Linked DNA regions of Azospirillum brasilense. The protein of the gene in region 1 binds, or shares a complex with, the protein of each later gene. Links are inferred from orthologs where the notes say so. Each region holds a gene or a part of one and is shown on either strand. Other genes may lie near its edges.

Region 1 (11,034 bases):
TACATGCGCACGGGGTCGTCGGTGCGGCCGATGTCGTCATCGTCCAGATTGCCGGCGGACCGGCCTTCGCCCTCGCCGTCGGCGTTGGCGTTGCCTTCCGAATCCTGCTCTTCCGATTCGACGATGTTGATGCCCATCTCGGAGAGCATGGCCATCGTGTCTTCGATCTGCTCGGAAGACGACGTATCCTGCGGCAGGGCAGCGTTCAGCTCGTCATAGGTGACGTAGCCACGCTCCTTGCCGCGGGCGATCATCTTCTTGACGGCGAGACCCATGCCGTCCATGAGCGGGCCGTCGCCGGCCTCGTCCCGGGCTTCGGAAACTTCAACGCTGTTCGCAGCTTTCGTGGCCATGCGATCGATGCCCCCGCATTACCCCATAAGAAAAACCCATAGCGCGCACCGCAGCGGCCCCCCGCTGTCGATCCGCACCTGCTTAAACCGGTTGTGAACCGTTCCGGAGCTTGTCCGGACAGACCCCTCCGGGTCTCATTCCCTCCGGCCCTTCCCTTCCGCACCACGCCCGGCGGCGCTGGCCGCTAGGCATCGTCGAGATCCTCGTCATCCGTCATACCCATTCCGGACCTGATGACCTCCTGTTGAAGGGCCACGACCCGCGCGAAGTTCGCCTCGCTGTTGTCACGGGCCAAAGCCGCCTCCGCTTCTCTCAAATCGGCCATCACCTGCCTGTGGTGCAGGTGATGCCATGTCGGCCACCACCCCCGTTTCGCGTCCAGGGAGGACGCGTCCGGGCGTGCAAAGCCGGCATGGACATAGGTCGACTCGCTGAGCAGAGAGCGGACAATGGTATCATAGCCGGCGGAAGACAAGTGGCGACAAAGCGATGCGGCGTCAAGTCCCGAGTCGTTTTCCCGCCGTTCAGCAAGCAATCCGATGACCGCTTGGCGCAATTCCTCCAGTTCCCGGTCGGGAAACGGCAACATGCCCAGCGATTCGCCCAACTCGTCGAACAGGTCGGGGTGATTGATGATCACCGCCAGCAGAACGCGCTCCCGCGCGGCGGCCAGATTGCCGGGGTTGCGGCGGCGGTGGCCGGGCGGTGGCGCCGTGCGCAGACCGGGCAGGCCCGGCGTGTGCCGGCGCGCCGGCTGGCCGAAGCGCCCCCCGCCCTGCCATTGCCCATTGGGAACCCAGGGACCGCGCTCGTTGCGCTGGCGCGGCGGCGGGGCGAAGGCCTCGTCGACGCGGCGGCGCATCTCTGTGCGGTAGAAGACCTGCACGTCGCGGTCGGCGATCTGCCCGACCCGCGCGTCCAAGGCGGCCTTCACCGCCGCCTTCGATTCGGGGGTGTCGGTGGGCTTGCCTTCGGTCTCCATGCGCCAGACCGCCTCGGACAGCGGGATGGCCTCGCCCAGCACCTCCTGCATGGCGCGGGGGCCGTGCAGGCGGATCAGGCTGTCGGGGTCCTCCCCTTCCGGCAGGAAGGCGACGCGGGCGGAATGGCCGGGGGCGAGGTGCGGCAGGATGCGCTCCACCGCCCGCCACGCCGCCCGGCGCCCGGCGTTGTCGCCGTCGAAGCAGAGGAAGGGCACCTTCTCCGCGTCGGGGATCAGCTTCCACAGCTCCTGGACCTGCGTCTCGGTCAGGGCAGTGCCGAGCGGCGCCACCGCGCCCTCGAAGCCGGCGCGGACCAGCGCGATGACGTCCATGTAGCCTTCGGCGACGATCACCGGCTTGCCGTCCGCCGCCGCCTGCCGCGCCCGCGACAGGCCGTACAACAGCGTTCCCTTGTGGAACAGCGGCGTGTCGGCGGTGTTGACGTATTTCGGGCCGTCGCCCTCCAGGATGCGCCCGCCGAAGGCGACCACCCGGCCGCGCCGGTCGGTCACCGGGAAGATCACCCGGTTGCGGAAGAAGCTGTAGGGCGTGCGCCCGTCGTCCGGCCGCTTCAGCAGGCCGGCGGTCACCATGTCCTCTTCCGAGAAGCCCTGCTTCAGAAGCTGGCTGCGCAGCGCGCCGGAATCGCCGGGGGCGAAGCCCAGGCGGAAGCGCGCCATGCCATCGGTGTCCAGCCCGCGGCGCTGGAAATACTCCAGTCCGGCGCGGCCTGCGGGGGCGTGGAGCTGCTGCTCGAACCAGCGGGCGGCCTGCTCCACCAGATCGTGCAGCGTCTTGCGCCGCTCGTAGCGCTGCTTGTCCTCCTCGGTGGCGCGGGGGACCGGCAGCCCCGCCTCGCCGGCCAGCGCTTCCACCGCCTCCGGGAAGGCGAGGTTGTCGTGGCGCATGACGAAGCCGATGATGTCGCCGTGCGCCCCGCAGCCGAAGCAATGGAAGAAGCCCTTCTGGTCGTTGACGTAGAAGGAGGGCGACTTCTCGTTGTGGAAGGGGCACGGCGCCTTGTACTCGCGGCCGGCGCGGATCAGGCGCAGGCGCTTGCCCACCACGTCCGACAAAGCGAGACGGGTGCGCAGCTCTTCCAGGAATTGGGGCGGGAAGGCCATGGGCGGGCGGAACCCGTGCTAGATCGGAAACCGCACCGTCAGCAGGCCGACAGCTGCTGCTTCACGGTGCCGCTGACCTTGGCGAAGTCCATCTGGCCGGCGTAGCGGGTCTTCAGCTCCGCCATCACCTTGCCCATGTCCTTGATGCAGGTGGCGCCGATCTCGTCCACCACCGTCTTCACGGCGGCGGCCACCTCCTCCTCCGACATCTGCTTGGGCAGGAAGCCCTCGATGATGGTGATCTCCTCGCGCTCCTGCTCGGCCAGCTCCAGGCGGCCGCCCTGCTCGTACAGCTTGATCGACTCGCCGCGCTGCTTGATCATCGTCTGCAGCATGGAGAGGATCTCGGCCTCGTCGATGCCGTCGGTGACGCCGCGCGAACGCGCCGCGATGTCCCGGTCCTTCAGCGCGGCCAGGATCAGGCGCACGGTCGAGACGGCGCGCTGGTTCTTGGCGAGCATCGCCTGCTTCAAAGCCTCGTTCAGGCGCGTGCGCAGCATTGCGTGTGTCCTTCGTGTTCGTCAGGTGTGTTCAACAGGTCGAAACGATAACGGCCGCTCGGCAGCGTCCGCACCGTCTCCATCCGTGGGATGGCGCGGAAGACGCGACGCGAACCGGCAATATTCCTAAATTTGCGCCGGATTGCCACGTCAATTCCGAAGGGCCGATTTCCACCCCCCGCCAGCGCATTCCACAGCCCCTCCAAAGGCCAAGCCCCACCGGAGAAGCACGGCGATTATGCAAACGCGCCGCTGGAAATCGGGGTACCAATCGTCATATACGGTTGACCGGCTCACCCGTCCCGACTAATCGATCCAGGCTCAGACACCCGAACCGCAAGGAACCGGGATGGCGGGGCGCGGACCGACGACGACGCGTGCGCCCAGCGGGGCGGGACGCGGCGCCGACGCTCCGCAAGGCAGGAATATGTGGCCCGCGGCGGCTCTTGATAAGGTCTGAAGGATGGCTCAATCGACTCTCCCGGCGGGCGATGCCGGCGCTTACACCGGTGTCCTGGTTCTGGCCGACGGCACCGTCTTCAAGGGCCGAGGCATCGGTGCGGTGGGGGATTCGGTGGGCGAGGTGTGCTTCAACACCTCGATGACCGGCTATCAGGAAATCCTGACCGACCCCAGCTACGCCGGGCAGATCATCACCTTCACCTTTCCGCACATCGGCAACACCGGCGCCAACCCGGAAGACATCGAGACGGTGACCCCCGCCGCGCGCGGCCTGATCCTGCGCGCCGACGTCACCGATCCGTCGAACTGGCGCGCCACCCGCCATCTCGACGACTGGCTGAAGAGCTACGGGCTGGTCGGTCTGGCCGGGGTGGACACCCGCCGCCTGACCCGGCGCATCCGCGACCTGGGCGCCCCGAACGGCGTCGTCGCCCACGCGCCGGACGGCAAGTTCGACCTCGACGCGCTGGTCGCCAAGGCCAAGGGCTGGCCGGGGCTGGAGGGCATGGACCTCGCCAAGGACGTCTCCTGCCGCCAGACCTACGGCTGGGATGAGGGCGCCTGGACGCTCGGCGCCGGCTACGCCACGCAGGAGAGCCCGCGCTTCCACGTCGTGGCGATCGATTTCGGCGCCAAGCGCAACATCCTGCGCTGCCTCGCCGCGGCCGGCTGCAAGGTCACCGTGGTTCCGGGCACCGCCACGGTGGAAGAGGTGATGCGCCACAAGCCGGACGGCGTCTTCCTGTCGAACGGCCCCGGCGACCCCGCGGCCACCGGCGAATACGCCGTGCCGACGATCAAGGGCCTGCTGGACACCGGCCTGCCGATGTTCGGCATCTGCCTGGGCCACCAGATGCTCTCGCTGGCGCTCGGCGCCAAGACGAAGAAGATGCCGCTGGGCCACCGCGGCGCCAACCATCCGGTGAAGGACCTGGCCTCCGGCCGGGTGGAGATCACCAGCCAGAACCACGGCTTCGTGGTGATGGAGGAGACCCTGCCCGCCGACGCCGAGGTGACCCATGTCAGCCTGTTCGACGGCACCAACGAGGGCATCCGGTTGAAGAACAAGCCGGTCTTCTCGGTGCAGTACCACCCGGAGGCCTCGCCCGGCCCGCAGGACAGCCACTATCTCTTCGACCGCTTCGTGGCGCTGATGGACGGCAAGCAGCCGGCCTGACGCCCGGCGGACGCACCGACCGAAGACGAGAAGGGAGCCGCTTGCGGCTCCTTTTTCTTTTCACAAACACGGGGGCTACGCGCCCTTCGCTTTTCCGCTTCCGCCGACCTCATTCGATCGAATGGGTTGGCTGAGTTTTTACCCCCTTCGATAAAAACCCTGCTCCGTCAAAGGTGTGTCCTTTGCTGCCGGACTCTGCGATGGTTACGGACGCGTCCCTCGCCATGCATACCGGAGCATGACATCCCTTGCCTCTGCACGCTCAGGATGACAACGCACCCGCTGTGAACGATGGCGTGGCGGGCGACGACCGGCCCCATGCCGGCGGACTGTCGCTTCGCACGGGACTGGTGCTGCTGGTCATGGCGGCGCTGCTGCCGATGCTGGGCTTCGCCGGCTGGACGGTCTTCCGCATGGCCGAGACGCAGAGCGCCGCGATCGAGCGGTCCGGCCAGGATCTGGCCCGGACGCTGGCCGTCGCCATCGACCGGGAACTCATGGCGATGGAGACGGCGCTCCAGGTTCTCACCACCTCCCCCCACTTGGCGAAGGGCGATCTCGCAGCCTTCCACCGGCAGGCGATCGAGGTGCTCCAGCACAAGGGCTCCCGGCGCGAGGGCGTCCACATCGTGCTGAGCAACGCCCAAGGCCAGCAGTTGATCAACACGCGCCGCCCGTTCGGGGAGCCGCTTCCCCGCACCGCGGTGACGGGCCTCGTCCGGCGGACGGCGGACAGCGGTCAGACCCAGATTTCCGAGATCTTCATGGGCGTTGTCGCCCAACGTCCCCTGGTCGCCGTCGCGTTGCCGATCACGCGGAACGGACCCTCGGAGCATGTGCTTGCCATGAGCATCCCGACCGAGATGTTCATCGAGGTGCTGCGCCAGCAGAGCCTGCCGGAGGGATGGATCGCCGCCCTATGGGACCGGCAAGGAGTCGTCATCACCCGGACCGCGGCCTCCGACACCTTCACCGGCACGCCGATTTCAGCGGAGGTGTTCCGCCGGACCGCCTCGGCGAGTTCCGGGACCTTCACCGCCGTGGCGCGGGACGGCACGCCGCTGTTCAACGCCTTTGCCCGATCGGAGCTGTCGGGCTGGACCGTCGCCGTCGGTGTGCCGCAGACGCTGATCGCCGAGCCCATGCGCCGCTCGGTCGCGCTGGTGTTGTGCGGCGGCGGCATCCTGCTGCTGGTCAGTCTGGCGATGGCGCTGGTGGTCGGGCGGCGCATCGCCGATCCGGTCGCGGCGCTCGCCGGTTCCGCCCTGGCGCTGGGGCGCGACGGCCCGCATGCTTCGCCGGTGATGACCGCGCCCACGCCGATCCGCGAGGTCAACGCGGTGGCCGGCGCGCTGAACCGGGCGGCCCGCCGCCTGCGCGACAGCGAGGCGCAGCAGCGGCTGGTGATGGAGGTCGTCGGGCTGGGGGTCTGGCGTTTCGACACGCGCAGCCGCCGCTTCCACGGGTCGGACCACACCGCGGCCCTGCTGGGCGTTCCGGTGCTCGACGGTGCTTCTGTCGAATCCTGGATCCGCAACGTCGCGGCGGACCACCGCAACGCCATCCGCGCCGCCCTCTTCCGCGACGACCCGTCGAAGGGCGAGCTGGAAGCGGAGTTCCCCGTCGGGTCGCCCGACGGTCAGGTGCGCTGGCTGGCCATGCGCGGGTCCTGCCTGACCGACCCGGACGGCACCACCCGCGCCGTCGGCATCCTGGAGGACGTGACGGAGCGGCGGCGCGCCCATGAGATGCAGCTGGGCGAGCTGGTGGACCGCCACGCCTCCGACCGCCGCCTGTTCGCCGCGATCATCGAAAGCTCCACCGACCTGATCGTCGCGGTGGACCAGGAGTGCCGCTACATCCTCTTCAACGGCGCCTACCAGCGGGAGGTCGAGGCTCTGTACGGCCACCGTCCGGCCATCGGCCAGCGCCTGCTGGAGATGATGGATCATCTGCCCACCGCACAGATCACCATGGAGTCGTTGTGGAGCCGCGCGCTCGGCGGGGAGCGCTTCACCATCGTGGAGGAGCTGGGCGACCCCACGGTGCAGCGCAAACGCTACGAGATGGCCTTCGGCACCATCCTGGACTCCAGCGGTCGGCGCATCGGCGCCTATCACGTCGGCCGTGACGTCGAGGAGCGGGAGCGCACCGGCCAAGCCCTGCGCGAGATCGAGGAGACGCTGCACCAGGCCCGCAAGATGGAGGCGATCGGCCAGCTCACCGGCGGCATCGCCCATGACTTCAACAACCTGCTCCAGGCCATCGGGACCTCCCTCTACCTGCTGCGCACCGCCGGCGAAGGCGGTGGGTCCTCCCATCCCCAGGCCCTGGACATGGCGGAGAAGGCGGTGGAGCGCGGCGCCACCCTGACCCAGCACCTCCTGGCCTTCTCCCGCCGGCAGCGGCTGGAGCCAAAGACGGTGGACGTCGGCGCCCTGGTCACCGGCATGGGCGGGCTGCTGGAGCGCACTCTGGGCGGTACCACCCGCATCGTCACCGAGACCGACCCCAGCCTGTGGCCGGCGCGGGTCGATCCGAACCAGCTCGAAATGGCCATCCTCAACCTCGCCATCAACGCGCGGGATGCCATGACCGCGGGCGGCACCCTGACCATCCGCACCGGCAATTGCCCGGACGACATGGAGGGACGGCCGCTCGATCTCGCCGCCGGGGACTGCGTGTCCATCGCCGTCGCCGACACCGGCAGCGGGATGAGCGAGGAAACGGCGGCCCGCGCCTTCGAACCCTTCTTCACGACGAAGGGGGTCGGGCACGGCACCGGCCTGGGCCTGTCGATGGTGCACGGGCTGGCCGCGCAATCCGGCGGGACGGTGGTGCTGACGACCCGGCTGGGCAGCGGCACGACGGTAACGCTCTATCTGCCGCGAGCCGACGCCGAGGAGGACGCGGGCCAGGACGCCGCGCTTCCCGCCGCCGTCCAGTCCCCGCCCCGCCCCGCCACCATCCTGCTGGTGGAGGACGAGGCTTTGGTCCGGATGGCGACCGCAACGGTTCTGGAGCAGTCCGGTTTCCGCATCATGGAGGCGTCGAGCGGCCCCGACGCGCTGGACGCCTTCGCCCGCGATCCGGAGGTGGACCTCGTGCTGACCGATTACGCGATGCCCGGCATGACGGGGCTGGAGCTGGTGCGGGAGCTGCGCGCCCGGCGCCCCGGCCTGCCGGTCCTGATGGTCACCGGCTACGCGGAGATCCAACGCGCCTCGGCCCTGGACGGGCTGCCCATCCTGCAGAAGCCCTATCAGGCCAACGAGCTGGTCGCGCGCATCCGCGCCGCTCTGCCCGCGGCGCCCTCCGCCTGACGGCCGCCACCCGAACGGACGCCATGCCGCATCCGCCCTCGTTCCATCCGCCTTGCCCACTCTGCGGCCGCCCGATGGTGCCCGGCCCCAGCCTGAACGAGCATCATCTGATCCCGCGCACCTACGGCGGACGGGACACCGTGACCATGCACCGCATCTGCCACGCCAAGATCCACGCGGTGCTGAGCGAGGCGGAGTTGCGCGACCACTACCACACCATCGCCAGCCTGCGCGCCCACCCGGACATCGCCGCCTTCCTGCGCTGGGTGTCCCGCAAGCCGCCGGAATTCATCGACCGCCACGCCTCCGGGCGCGGGCGCCGGCGGTGACGCAGCCGCCAATGGGTCAGACGCGCCCGAGGTAGCGGTTGATCTCGCCGTTGCAGGATTGGCTGATGCGCTCGTATTCGGCCGGGGTGTCGATGCGGGCTTGGCGCGCGTTGCGCTCGCGCCCGAATTCCTCCATCAGCTGGCGCATCGCCGCCTTGATCGGTTGCTCGATCGCCGCCATGACCTGCCGCTCGGAGCGGCCCTGGACCGGGCGGGCACGGCCGACCACATCCTCCAGCCGGCGCTTCAGGACCGGCACATACTCGCGCAGAAGCTGCTCATCCACCGTGACGTGCCGCATCTCGTGGGCCAGCACCTCGCCATGGATGCAACTGCCCTGCGGCAGCTCGCGGGCGACGTAGACGGTCCGCTCGTCGTAGCCGAAGGTGACGGTCAGGGTCTGCGCCGCGCCGCAATAGCGGCCCTGCCCCAGCGACGCCGTCATGACGCCGGCCTGCCATTGCTGATTGTATTGGATCGCCGCCAGCCCCAGCGTGTGGGAATTGGCGGTCCGCCCCGCGACGGGCCGCCGCCCCGGTTTCTGGGCCAGTTGGCGGATCGACTGGCTGTAGTCGGTGCGCAGCGGGGCGATCTGCAGATCGAGGATCACGCGGGCCGGCGCGAAGTCCGGACAGGCGGCGATCCCGTTCTGGGCGACCGCGGTTTGCGCGGCCGCGGGCACCGTGAAGCAAAGCCCTCCCCCACCCAGGCACAGGAGCGTCAGGAGGCCGGCGCGCAGACGCGGTCGAAAGGGGCAGAGGGTCATTCCGCCTATGTCGGTGCGGCCCCAGCCGACGGCAAGGGCCGCGTCGCCCGACCTCAGCGCTTGCCCGGATAGAGGAAGCGGGCCTTCAGCGTGCCCTCGATGGCGCGCAGGTCGCTCGCCACCTCGTTCTCGTCCACGTCGCCGTCGACATCCACCACGACGTAGCCCAGCTCCGGGTCGGTCTGGAGATACTGCGCGGCGATGTTCAGGTTGCGGCCCGAGAACACCTCGTTGATCTTGCGCAGCACGCCCGGACGGTTCTCGTGGACGTGCAGGAAGCGGGTGGAGCCGGCGTGGACCACCGGCAGGCCGACCTGCGGGAAGTTCACGGCGCCCATGGTCGAGCCGTTGTCCGAATACTCGATCAGCTTCTGCGACACCTCGGTGCCGATGTTGGCCTGCGCCTCCATCGTCGAGCCGCCGATGTGCGGGGTCAGGATGACGTTGTCGAGCCCGCGCAGCGCGCTCTCGAACACCTCCTTGTCGCCTCCCGGCTCCTTCGGGAACACGTCGATGGCGGCACCCAGCAGATGCTTGTCCCTCAGGGCGGCGGCCAGCGCCTCGATCATCACGACCTTGCCGCGGGCGGCGTTGATCAGGTGGGCGCCCTTCTTCATGGCGCGGATCTGCGCCTCGCCGATCATGTCGCGGGTCTGCGGCGTGTCGGGAACGTGCAGGGTCACCACGTCGGAGACCGCCAGCAGTTCCTCCAGCGAGTGGCAGGGCTGGGCGTTGCCGAGCGCCAGCTTGTTCACGACGTCGTAGTAGCGGACCTTCATGCCCATCGATTCGGCCATGATCGACACCTGGGTGCCGATGTGGCCGTAGCCGACGATGCCCAGCGTCTTGCCGCGGATCTCGTAGCTGTCCTTGGCCGACTTCATCCAGCCGCCGCCATGCACGAGGTTCGACTTCGAGAAGATGCCGCGCATCAGCATGATGATCTCGCCGATCACCAGCTCCGCCACCGACCGGGTGTTCGAATAGGGCGCGTTGAAGACCGGGATGCCGAGTCGGCGCGCGGCCTTCAGATCGACCTGATTGGTGCCGATGCAGAAGCAGCCGACGCTGAACAGGCGGGTCGCGGCTTCCAGCACCTTGGCGGTCAGATGGGTGCGCGAGCGGATGCCCAGCATGTGGACGGACCCGATGCGCTCCAGCAGCTCCGATTCGTCCAGCGCGTGCGGCAGACGCTCCACGGTGGCGTAGCCGCCATGCGCCAACTCGTTGATGGCGTTGTCGTGAACGCCTTCGAGCAGCAGGATGTTGATCTTGTCCTTGGAGAGCGAGAGCTTCGTCACGGCCGGAATCCGTCGAAATGAATGGCCCCGCACGCGGCGGGCCGCCAATAATGCGAGCGCGCAAGGTAATGCCAAGCGCCGGCCTTGTCACGCGAGGGATGTTGCGCTGCCGCCGCCATTCCGCATGGCGGGTTGGCGCCGCACGCGGAGCGGGTGTATTGCTGCCACCGACAAAGCCATGGCTGGGAAGAGCGAGGGAAACACCGGGATGAGCGACGTCACCATCTACCACAACCCGCGCTGCACCAAGTCGCGCCAGACGCTGGAGCTTCTGAGGTCCAGGGGCGTCGAGCCCACCGTCGTGGAGTATCTGAAGACCCCGCCCGGCCCGGCGGAGCTGAAGGCCATCCTGGCCAAGCTGGGCAAGGGTCCCCGCGACATCCTGCGCGCCAAGGAGGCGGCGGAGGCCGGGATCGCCAAGGATCTCGACGGCGACGCCCTGATCGACGCATTGTCCGCCAACCCCGCCGCCATCGAGCGGCCCATCGTCGTCACGGGCGACAAGGCCCGCGTGGGCCGCCCGCCGGAAAGCGTTCTGGAGATCCTGTAAGTGACCAAGCCCGCCCTGGACCTCACCCCCGCCGACGCGGCGACCGAGCTGCGCACCGTCCGCGACCTGATCCGCTACGGCGTCAGCCGCTTCAATGAGGCCGACCTGGATTACGGCCACGGCACCACCAACGCCCATGACGAGGCGGTGTTCATGGTGCTGGAA
Region 2 (11,070 bases), 480 kb from region 1 along the record:
CCACCGAGGCGAGGATTGCACCCTTCAGGAGGCCGAAGACGAAGCCCAGCGAGCGGTCGAGCGCCGAAAGGCCGGAATTCTGCACCCCGCGCGACACGACGCGGCCCAGGATTGTCAAAACCACAAGGCTGACGACGAACAGCGCCACCGCCGACGCGGCGTAGGCGGCCATCTCGACGTGGATGTAGGTCTGCGCGATGGGCAGGACGTGGGGCAGGGCGTTCAGCGTGATCAGCGCCGCACCGACCCAGGCGGCGACCGACAGCACCTCGGCGACCATGCCGCGGGTGAAGGCCAGCAGGGCCGACAGCAGAAGCACCACGATGACGGCCAGATCCGCCGGGTTGATCGGGAAGGTGTCCATAACGCCGCTACGCCTCGTGCGCTTTCGCTTCAGATGCTCGTGTCAAATCAGACGCTTCAATCCCGGCCGCGCGGCGGGCGGGACCCCGATCCGGCCTGGAACAGCGGCAGCAGTTCGCTGAGCTGCTGCAGCTCGACCGATTTCAGGCCGGTGTCGCCGCGCCCCGGTTTCTTGCCGTTCCGTCTAGCCGGAAAGATCGCTGTTGAAAACCCCAGCTTCGCGGCTTCCTTCAGCCGGGCGTCGCTTTGGCCCACGGCGCGCACCTCGCCCGACAGGCCGATCTCGCCAAAGACCACGGCGTCGGCGGGCACCGGCTCCCCGGTCAGGGAGGAGACGAGCGCCGCGGCGACCGCGAGGTCCGCCGCCGGCTCGGTGATGCGCAGCCCGCCGGCCACGTTCAGATAAACGTCGTTTGCGCCGATCTGCACGCCGCAGCGCGCCTCCAGCACCGCCAGGACCATGGCGAGCCGCGCCGAGTCCCAGCCAACCACCGCCCGCCGCGGCGTGCCGAGCGGGGAGGGGGCGACCAGCGCCTGGACCTCGACCAGCACCGGGCGGGTGCCCTCCATGCCGGCGAAGACCGCGGCGCCCGACACGTCGCCGCGCCGTTCCGCCAGGAACAGGGCGGAGGGGTTGGCGACCTCGCCCAGCCCGCCGTCGGTCATCTCGAACACGCCGATCTCGTCCGTCGCGCCGAAGCGGTTCTTCACCGCGCGCAGGATGCGGAACTGGTGGCCGCGCTCGCCTTCAAAATAGAGCACCGTGTCCACCATGTGCTCCAGCACGCGGGGGCCGGCGATGGTGCCTTCCTTGGTGACGTGGCCGACCAGCAGCAGGACGCAGCCGCGCCGCTTGGCGACGCGGATCAGCTCCTGCGCGCTCGCCCGGACCTGGGCGACAGTGCCGGGGGCGCTGTCCAGATTGTCCACATACATGGTCTGGATCGAGTCGATCACGACCACCTCCGGCCCGTCGGTGCCGTCGAGCGAGGCGACGATGTCGCGCACGCTGGTCGCCGAGGCGAGCTGGACCGGCGCGGCGGCACAGCCCAGGCGGACGGCGCGCAGCCGCACCTGATCCACCGCCTCTTCGCCGGAGACGTAGGCGCAGCGGTGTTCCTGCGACAGCCGGGCCATGGCCTGGAGGAGAAGGGTCGATTTGCCGATGCCGGGATCGCCGCCGATCAGGATCGCCGATCCGGGGACGAGGCCGCCGCCGCAGACGCGGTCGAATTCCTCGATGCGGGTCATGCGGCGCGGCGGCGCCTCGCTGGACCCGGCCAGTCCCACGAAGTCCAGCCGGCGCCCGCGCGCCACGCCCAATCCCTTGGGGGCGGCTTCCGGGGCGGCTTCCTCGACGAGGGTGTTCCATTCGCCGCAGGCGTCGCAGCGGCCCGCCCATTTCGGGAAGGACGCGCCGCAAGCCTGACAGACATAGCGGGTGGTTGGCTTTGCCAAAGGTCTAGCGATTGGTTGGAGCGGCAGCGCCCCACATATAGCAAGCTGACGTTCTAAATCCTATGGCAGAGGTGATAAAAAGCTGGGGCTTTTCTCGGCCGTTCCGGTGATAGGTTCTGTCCCGGAATTCATGATGAACAACGGATGTGAGGTGACACGGTGGCGGACAAGGACGCGCGGAAGATCCCGCTGCACGGCCCGGAGGAGTTCGAGGCGATCCGCAAGGCCGGGCGGCTGGCCGCGGCGACGCTCGACCACATCACGCCCCAGGTGGTGCCGGGGGTCAGCACGGGCCATCTGAACCGGCTGATCGAAACCTTCATGCGGGACAACGGCGCCATCCCCGCGACCCTCGGCTATCACGGCTATCCGGCGGCGAGCTGCATCTCGCCGAACCATGTGGTGAATCACGGCATTCCGTCCGACGACAAGACGCTGGTCGACGGCGACATCGTGAACGTTGATGTGACGGTGATCCTGGACGGCTGGTACGGCGACACCAGCCGCATGTTCTTCGTCGGCGACAAGATCGGGGTGAAGGCGCGCAAGCTGGTCGACATCACCTACAAGGCGATGATGGCCGGCATTGCGCAGGCCAAGCCGGGCAACCATCTGGGCGACATCGGCCACGCCATCCAGACCCTGGCCGAATCCCACCGCTACGGCGTGGTGCGCGACTTCGGCGGGCACGGCATCGGGCGGGTGTTCCACGACGCGCCCCATGTCGACCATTTCGGCAAGCGCGGCACCGGGGTTCTGCTGGTTCCGGGCATGGTCTTCACCATCGAGCCGATGCTCAACGCCGGCAAGCCGGACGTGAAGATCCTGTCGGACGGCTGGACCACCGTCACCCGCGACCGCTCCCTGTCCGCCCAGTTCGAGCATCAGGTCGGGATCACCGAGACGGGCTGCGAGATCTTCACCCTGTCCCCGGCGGGCTTCACCCAGCCGCCCTATGGAACCGTCGCCGGGGCCGTCGCGGCATGAGCGGAGACCTGAAGCCCTGGACGGTCCTGGAGCGCCGGACCCTGCTCGACGCCGGACCTTTCCTGAAGGTGCACGCCGAGACCGTCGAGACGCCGGAGGGCCGGCGGGTGGAGAATTTCTATCAGGTCGAGCAGACCGATTTCGTGCTGATGTTCGTCGAGGACGAGGCCGGGCGCGTGCTGATGCTGCGCACCTACAAGCACGGCCCGCGCCGCGTCAGCCAGACCTTCCCCGCCGGGGCGCTGGACCCCGGTGAGGAACCGCTGGCCGCGGCGAAGCGGGAGTTGCTGGAGGAAACCGGCTACGCCGCGGAAGACTGGACCGCGCTCGGTTCCTACGTGGTGCAGGGCAACCAGCGCGGCTGCGTCTGCCACATGTTCCACGCCCGCAACGCCCGGAAAGTGGCCGAGGCGGACTCCGGAGACCTGGAGGAGATGCGGTTGGAATTGCTGACCCGCGCGGAGCTGATCGCCGCGGCGGCAGAGGGCGATTACGCCCTGCTGCCGGTCATCGCCATACTGGGCGCCGTCCTGCTGCCGGAACTGCGCGACAGCCTCGCGCGGTCGGCGGCGCGTCCGGCGCCCTGAGCGTCACTTCCCGTCGGTCGGGCCGGCGAAGAAATGGGCGAGCGCGTCGGCGGCTTCGAGCGACAGCTGGTTGTCGTTCTTGAGGAGCTGCTCGTGGGCGTTCTTGATGGTCTGCACCGTTTCTTCGTTGGTCAGCAGCCCCTTGGCCTGGAGCGTCTCCAGAATCTTGGCGCTCAGCATGAAGCTCGCGAAGGCCAGTCCGTTCGTGGTGATGTCCGCCATGCTCGTCTCTCCGATGGGATACCGGCCAATGGCGGCCGGCGTTCTTTGTGGCCGACCCTACCGGGCGGCAGGTTAATTTTGCACGAACCGGGGATGCGGCGTTTTACAGCGCCCGCACCTGCATCTTGATCGGCCCTTCGCCCCGGCCATGGACGAACTGGTCCACATAGGGGTTGCCGGAATGGTCGATGTCGTTGGCGTGGCCAGTCCAGATGATCCGGCCCTGGTAGATCATCGCCACGCGATCGGCGATCTTGCGAGCCGAGGCCATGTCGTGGGTGATGGTCACGGCGGTGGCGCCGAGATCCTTCACGCACTTCACGATCAGCTCGTTGATCACGTCGGCCATGATCGGGTCGAGACCGGTCGTCGGCTCGTCGAAGAAGATGATCTCCGGCTCGTCGGCGATGGCGCGGGCGAGGCCGACGCGCTTCTGCATGCCGCCCGACAGCTCCGACGGGAACAGCTCGCCCACCTCCGGACCGAGGCCGACCGCGCCCATCTTGGCGATGGCGATGTCCTTGGCCTTGGCGCGCGGCATGTGCTCGCCCTGGATCAGGCCGAAGGCGACGTTCTCCCAGACCTTCAGGCTGTCGAACAGGGCGGCGCCCTGGAACAGCATGCCGAACTTGTGCAGCAGCTTCTCGCGCTCGCGCGGGCGCAGCTTCGTCGTCTCCTCGCCGTCGACGCGGATGGAGCCGCTGTCCGGCGACAGCAGGCCGAGGATGCATTTCAGCATGACCGACTTGCCGGTGCCCGACCCGCCGATGACCACCAGCGACTCGCCGCGCCCGACCTCCAGGTCGATGCCGTTCAGCACGACCTTGGGTCCGAACGCCTTGTGCACGTTCTTCAGCGCGATCTTCGGCGGATGAGCGGGGGGAACCTGCGACATGGACTCGCTCATTGCTCTGCGCTCACTTCGTCGAGAAGAAGATGCCGGTGATGAGGTAGTTCCACACCAGGATCAGGATGGAGGCCGACACCACCGCGTTGGTCGTCGCCGCACCCACACCCTGGGCGCCGCCGCGCGAATGGTAGCCGTGGTAGCAGCCCATCAGCGAGACCATGAACCCGAACACCGCCGCCTTGACGAGGCCGGAGATCACGTCGACCGGCTCCAGGAACTCCCAGGTCCGGCCGATGTAGGAGGCCGGGTTGAAGTCCAGCCGGTAGACGCCGACCAGGAAGCCGCCGAACACGCCGATGATGTCCGCCACCAGCACCAGCAGCGGCAGCATGGCCAGCCCGGCGATCAGGCGCGGCGCCACCAGATACTTGAAGGGGTTGGTCGACAGGGTCGACAGCGCGTCGATCTGCTCGGTCACGCGCATGGTGCCGATCTCGGCGGCCATGGCGGCGCCGATGCGCCCGGCGACCATCAAGCCGCCCAGCACCGGCCCCAGTTCCCGCGTCACCGACAGGGCGACCACCGTGGCGATGGCGCCCTCCGCCTGGAAACGGGAAAAGCCGGAATAGCTCTGCAGCGCCAGCACCATGCCGGTGAACAGCGCGGTCAGCCCGACCACCGGCAGCGAGTAATAGCCGATGTCGATCATCTGGCGCAGGATCTGCCGCGGGTAGAACGGCGGGCGCACGCAGTGCGACAGGGCGGCGCCGGTGAACATGGCGAGCTTTCCGGTGGCTTCCAGAAAGATCAGGAAGGCCCGTCCGGTGGCGGCAAGGAAACCCATCAAGCGACCTCAGGCGGCGGCGGGTCGCGGTAGACCCTGTGGTAACGCGCGCCCAGCGAGGTCAGGATCTCGTAACCGATGGTGCCGCCCTCGCTCGCCACGGTGTCCACCGGGCGGTTCGGGCCGATCAGCTCCACCAGCCCGCCGGGCGTCACCGCCTCGTCGGGAAGGTGGCTGACATCCACCGTCACCAGATCCATCGAAACACGCCCAACCACCGGAGCGGCCACGCCATTGACGAAGACATGGCCGCGCCCGCTGAGCGAACGCAGATATCCGTCGGCATAACCCACTGCGATGGTTGCGATTTTTCCTCTCGCCGCAACGCGGTGCGTGGCACCGTAGCCAACGGTCATAGGGCTGTCAACGTTGCGCACCTGAAGCAGCCGGGCGTCGAGCCGGATCGTGTCCCGCATCGGGTTCGCCGCGGCGGGCGTCGGATTGACGCCGTAGAGCGCGCAGCCGGGCCGCACAAGGTCGAAATGAAAGGCCGTTCCGTGGAAGATCCCGGAGGAATTGGCGAAACTCGCCTCGGCCGCGGGCAGGCGCCCGATCGCCGAACGGAAACGCCCGAGCTGCTGGCTGTTCATCACCGAGTCTTCGTCGGCGCAGGCGAGGTGGGTCATCCAGACCCGGACGTCCACCCCCTCCAGCCGGGAGAGGTCGCCGACCAGCGTGTCCAGCTCGTCCGGACCGAGCCCGAGTCGGTTCATGCCGGTGTCAATGTGGACGACGGCGGGCAGGGCCGTTCCCTGCGCCCGGGCGTGGGCCTGCCACGCCGCGATGTCGCCCAGATGGTTCAGCACCGGCAGGATGCGCCGGGCCGTGAAGTCCGGCGCGGTGCCGGCGGGCAGGCCGCCCAGCGACAGCACGCGGGCCTCCGCCGGCGCCACGGCGCGCACGGCCAGCGCCTCCTCGAACTGGGCGACCACGAAGGTCCGGCAGCCGGCGGCGGCGAGCGCCGGAACGACGCGCTCCACCCCCAGGCCATAGGCGTTCGCCTTGACCACGGCGGCGCATTCCGCCGGGGCCACCCGGTCGCGGAGCTGCGTCCAGTTGGCGACCACGGCGCCGAGGTCGATGGTCAGGACGGCGCCGGAGCGGGCCAGCGGATCACTACTCAGTGGGGCCGAAGTCATGGGTCGTGTCGAGGTCGCCGAATTTCGTGAACTGTCCGTCGAAGAACATGCGGACGCTGCCGATCGGGCCGTGGCGCTGTTTGGCGATGATCGCCTCCGCGGTGTTGTGCACCTCGGCGTAGCGCTTCTGCCAGTTGGCGTAGCGGTCGTTGTACTTGTCCTCCGTCTCCTCCGGCCGGCGGGCCGGCTCGGCGCGCTCAAGATAGTACTGTTCGCGGTAAACGAACATCACCACGTCGGCGTCCTGCTCGATGGAGCCCGATTCGCGCAGGTCGGCGAGCTGCGGCCGTTTGTCCTCGCGCATTTCCACCGCGCGGCTGAGCTGGGACAGGGCCAGCACCGGCACCTCCAGCTCCTTGGCGATGGCCTTCAGGCCGCGCGTGATCTCCGAGATTTCCTGCACGCGGTTCTCGTTGCCCTTGGTCGAGCCGCCGCGCAGCAGCTGGAGATAGTCGACCACCACCATGCCCAGCCCGTGCGTGCGCTTCAGCCGGCGGCAGCGGGTGCGCACCGCGGCGATGGTCAGGGCCGGCGTGTCGTCCACGAAGAAGGGGACGCGGCTGAGCTCCTGGCTGGCCGCGACGAACTTCGGGAAGTCGCTGTCCTTGATCTCGCCGCGGCGGATCTTGTCGCCCGACACCTCGGCCTCGCCGGCCAGGATACGGGTGGCGAGCTGTTCCGCCGACATTTCCAGCGAGAAGAAGCCGACCGGCGCGCCCTCGCCGCCGTTGGTGCGCATGTGCGCCTTGGCGGCGTTGAAGGCGATGTTGGTGGCCAGCGCCGTCTTGCCCATGGAGGGGCGCCCGGCCAGGATGATGAGGTCCGACGGGTGCAGGCCGCCCAGCTTGCGGTCCATGTCGCGCAGGCCGGTGGTCACGCCGGTGACGTGGCTGGACCGGCGGAAGGCCGTCTCCGCGGTGGCGATGGCTGCCTTCAGCGACTCGGAGAAGGCGATGAAGCCGCCGCGCACGTCGCCGGTCGAGGCGAGGTCGAAGAGCTGCTTCTCCGCCGTCTCGATCTGGTCCATGGCGTCGATGTCGAGGTCGTGCTGATACGCCTCGTTCACCATGTCCGTGCCGACCTCGATCAGCTGCCGGCGCAGGAACAGGTCATGGATCGTCTTGCCGTAATCGCCGGCGTTGACCACCGTCACCACGTTGGCGGCGAGCTGCGCCAGATAGCCGGCGCCACCGTCCGGGGCCAGTTCGACGTCGTTGTCGAAATAGGCCTTCAGCGTCACCGGGTTGGCGATCTGGCCGCGCTCCACCATCTTGGCGATGGCCGAGAAGATGCGCTGGTGCGCCGGGTCGTAGAAATGCTCGGCGCGCAGGAACTCGCCGACCTTCTCATACGCCTTGTTGTTCACCAGGATGGCGCCGAGGAGCGCCTGTTCAGCCTCCTCGTTGTGCGGCGGCGTGCGGTATTCCGCCGTCGGCTTCGCGGCACCGGCACGGGACAGCCCGCCGTCGAGGGGGCGCGGCTCGAAAAGCTGGGTGGTCTTGTCATCCATGACGGCACTTTAGCAAAGGGCGGGGCGCAAAGCTGTGCGATCGGGGTAAATCTACCCACATTCCTGTGAGTAACTTTTGCCCACAGCCGGTTAAAGCTGGGGGTAAGTCGGAAACAGGGCATTGTATCAATGTCTTCATGACTCGCCAAAGCTGTGGGTCGATGCGGCGCGGGCACCTCTGGTCACACGTTGTTCGCGCCGACGTTCCGCCCCGTCCGCAAGGGCGGCGGCACGGCCTCGGCCAAGGCCGTTTCGGTGCGCTGCATGTAGTCGCGGACGAGCGGAACGGCGCCCAGCGAGCGCGCCAGCTGCATCTGGAAAACCATGTGCCCCTGGTAGCGGAAGCTGATTTCGGCCCCCGCCAGATAGAATTCCCACATCCTGCAGAAGCGCTCGTCGTACATTGCGCGGGCCTCCTCCCGCCGGGCCGCGAAGCGCTCCCGCCAGTGGCGCAGCGTCTCGGCGTAATGGAGGCGCAGGATCTCGATGTCGGTGTTCCACAGCCCGGCCTTCTCCACCGCCGGGATCACCTCCGACAGGGCGGGCGAATAGCCGCCGGGAAAGATGTACTTGCGGAACCAAGGGTTGGTGGAACCCGGCCCGTCCGACCGGCCGATGGAGTGAAGCAACGCCACCCCGTCCTCGGCCAGCAGGTCGCGCAGTTTGGCGAAGAAGGCCGGGTAATGGGGCGCGCCGACATGCTCGAACATGCCGACCGAGACGATGCGGTCGAAGCGCCCTTCCATTTGCCGGTAGTCGCGCAGTTCGAAGCGGACCTGACCGGCCAGCCCGGCATGGGCCGCCCGCTCCCGCGCCACCGCGAGCTGTTCGCGGGACAGGGTGATTCCGGTGACCTGGGCGCCGGTCATGCGGGCGAGATAGAGCGCCATGCCGCCCCAGCCGCAGCCGATGTCCAGGACGCGCATGCCCGGCTGAAGCAGCAGCTTCGCCGCGATGTGCCGCTTCTTGGCGTCCTGGGCCTCGTCCAGCCCGGTGTCCGGGGTGGGGAAGTAGGCGCAGGAATATTGCAGGTCGCGGTCGAGGAACAGCTCGAAGAAGGACCGTGACAGGTCGTAGTGATGGGCCACGTTGCGCCGCGACCGCCGCAAGGGATTGCTCTGCTGGATGAGCCGCAGCGCGGGGGAGAGGGCTTCCCTCAGGTTGCCCAGAACGCCCTGGACATTGTCCGTCCCCGCGCTCAGCAGCGCCAGGAAATCATAGACGGAGCCGCCTTCAATGGTCAGGCGGCCGTCCATGTAGGCCTCCCCGAATCGCAGCCGCGGATTCATCACGAGGTCGCGGTGCAGCGCCTTGTCGTGCAGACGCAGGGTGAGGGACGGGATGCCGACCCCCACCCGGTGCCTCCGCCCATCGGCGCCGACGATGTCCAGGGCGCCGGCGGTCAGGGCCGGGCTGAGCAGGCCGGCAAGCAGCATCGCGCATCTCCCCATCCGTCGAACACGACTCGGTCTGGACGTTCGCCGCGAGCGAATCACCAGGAACGAGAGTCGGAGTTCGGAGCGGGGAGAGGCAACCCGCCGGACGAGGCAGGGGGCGGGGCGTCCGGCGCATCCGGATGGGGGAGGGCGGATGACTGGGGGCGCCAAAAGCGGAAAAGCCGCCTCGCCCCTTTCGGGGGCGGGCGGCTTCCGGACGAGCGGACTGGTCTCGTTGAGCGGGCGGTCAGCCCTCCTCGGAAACCTCGGCCTCGGCGGCCTCGGGGGCCTCCTCGATCTCGTCCTCGTCGTCGCGCAGGTCGGCCGCGGTGACCATGCCACCACGGGACAGCTGCAGCTCGGCCTCTTCCTGCGAGCGGGCGACGTTCACCGTGACGGAGACGCTCACCTCGGGGTGCAGGACGACGCGCAGCTTGAACAGGCCCAGCGTCTTGATCGGGGTCTCGATCGACACCTGCTTGCGGTCGACCTTGTAGCCGGCGGCGTCAAGGGCGTCCGCGACGTCGCGCGGCGTCACCGAACCGTACAGCACGCCGGTCTCGCCGGCCTGACGGATCACGACGACCGTCACGTCGTTCATCTTGGCGGCAACCTGCTCGGCGTCCTTGCGGCGCTCCAGGTTGACGGCCTCCAGGTGGGCCTTCTGCTTCTCGAAGAACGCCATGTTCGCCTTGGTGGCGCGCATGGCCTTCTTCTGCGGCAGCAGATAGTTGCGGGCGAAGCCGGGACGCACCTTCACGACCTGGCCCATCTGGCCGAGCTTCTCGACCCGCTCCAGCAGAATAACTTCCATCACTCGTCCTCCTGATCGGGGCCGGCGGGCCGGAGACGGCGACGCAGCCCAATCCATTGCTCGATCATGCCAAGACCGACCATCAGCACGATCGGCCAACCGAAAAGAAACAGGAACATGTAGAACCCGATGAGGATCGGCAGCTTGGCCGACCGGCTTCGGGCGAACACATGCACCACCGAAAGCCCGGCAAAGGCGAATGGCAAGGCCAGGATCAGCGCGGCGTTGACCGCGAGGAACCCGACCGGGTCCGACGCCAGCGAGGCCGTCACCATGGCCAGCAGGAACGCGGTGGCGAGCCACCGGGGCAGTTCCAGGTCGTCCAGCCGCATGGCGGGGCGCTTGTTGCGGCCGAACCGCATCAGCACGCCCTGCGCCAGGGCTCCGTTGACGATCGTCATGACGAGCCATGAGATCACCGCGAAGCCCGGCAACACCTCGGCCATCCAGATGTCCTGCGGGTCCGGGGCCTGATGGCCCTGCGCGGAGAACATCTGGTCCGCCATGCGGCCCAGCGTTTCCCGCACCGCGCCCTCCAGCCCGCCGGGCTGATCGAGCGTCAGAACCGCGGCGCCCAGAAGGCCCGCCAGTCCCATTCCGGTCAGCGCCATCAGGAGCCGGCCCGGAGGATACCATTCCACACCCCCGTCGGGAGCCGCCCGCGCCAGCAGCGCCTGCCGCACCACCAGGATGACCGGGACAGCCGCGGTCACCAGATAGGCGAGAGACACCAGGACGCTGGACGACACCGCCAGGACCGCCACCGTCCCCGCCGCACCGGCGAGTAGGGAGGCGGTGGAGCCGAGCCACAGTCCCGCGAGGAACAGCGGCAGCGGCGCCAGATAGCCCAGGATCAGCGC

What was found.
Region 2: the proteins of dnaG (region 1) and D3869_RS00940 are in contact, whole or in part, in a crystal structure (PDB 2R6A), measured with the Geobacillus stearothermophilus proteins. The link is inferred for Azospirillum brasilense from one-to-one orthologs. Residues at the interface, in WP_049624496.1 of Geobacillus stearothermophilus: Lys456, Leu457, Leu458, Pro459, Ala460, Asn463, Ala464, Leu467, Leu535, Leu536, Ile537, Ala538, Gln544, Glu545, Asp548, Tyr549, His552; in WP_033016901.1 of Geobacillus stearothermophilus: Ser13, Glu15, Ala16, Gln18, Glu91, Leu92, Asp94, Ala95, Val96, Pro97, Thr98, Ala99, Ala100, Asn101, Tyr104, Tyr105, Ile108.

Annotation. Positions count from the first base shown.
Region 1 is NZ_CP032345.1:667,824-678,857, forward strand. What follows is about bases 1-2,942. They hold dnaG (DNA primase), read right to left. Parts: upstream 2,462-2,942; coding sequence 539-2,461; downstream 1-538. Other genes in these bases: rpoD (RNA polymerase sigma factor RpoD), read right to left, coding at 1-353; D3869_RS03330 (GatB/YqeY domain-containing protein), read right to left, coding at 2,500-2,942. Also shown: more of D3869_RS03330, read right to left, coding at 2,943-2,961; carA (glutamine-hydrolyzing carbamoyl-phosphate synthase small subunit), read left to right, coding at 3,425-4,600; D3869_RS03340 (response regulator), read left to right, coding at 4,849-7,923; D3869_RS03345 (HNH endonuclease), read left to right, coding at 7,947-8,252; D3869_RS03350 (hypothetical protein), read right to left, coding at 8,269-8,934; serA (phosphoglycerate dehydrogenase), read right to left, coding at 9,072-10,319; arsC (arsenate reductase (glutaredoxin)), read left to right, coding at 10,528-10,869; prmB (50S ribosomal protein L3 N(5)-glutamine methyltransferase), read left to right, coding at 10,870-11,034. UniProt on the Escherichia coli protein: RNA polymerase that catalyzes the synthesis of short RNA molecules used as primers for DNA polymerase during DNA replication.
Region 2 is NZ_CP032345.1:183,015-194,084, reverse strand. The notes cover bases 5,695-8,672. They hold D3869_RS00940 (replicative DNA helicase), read right to left. Parts: upstream 7,961-8,672; coding sequence 6,428-7,960; downstream 5,695-6,427. Other genes in these bases: D3869_RS00935 (SAM-dependent methyltransferase), read right to left, coding at 8,143-8,672; alr (alanine racemase), read right to left, coding at 5,695-6,450. In the rest of the region: D3869_RS00980 (CvpA family protein), read right to left, coding at 1-364; DNA repair protein RadA, read right to left, coding at 421-1,821; map (type I methionyl aminopeptidase), read left to right, coding at 1,981-2,808; D3869_RS00965 (NUDIX hydrolase), read left to right, coding at 2,805-3,395; D3869_RS00960 (hypothetical protein), read right to left, coding at 3,399-3,617; D3869_RS00955 (ABC transporter ATP-binding protein), read right to left, coding at 3,721-4,512; D3869_RS00950 (MlaE family ABC transporter permease), read right to left, coding at 4,535-5,311; more of alr, read right to left, coding at 5,311-5,694; more of D3869_RS00935, read right to left, coding at 8,673-9,396; rplI (50S ribosomal protein L9), read right to left, coding at 9,644-10,210; D3869_RS00925 (DUF2232 domain-containing protein), read right to left, coding at 10,210-11,070. UniProt on the Escherichia coli protein: The main replicative DNA helicase, it participates in initiation and elongation during chromosome replication. Travels ahead of the DNA replisome, separating dsDNA into templates for DNA synthesis.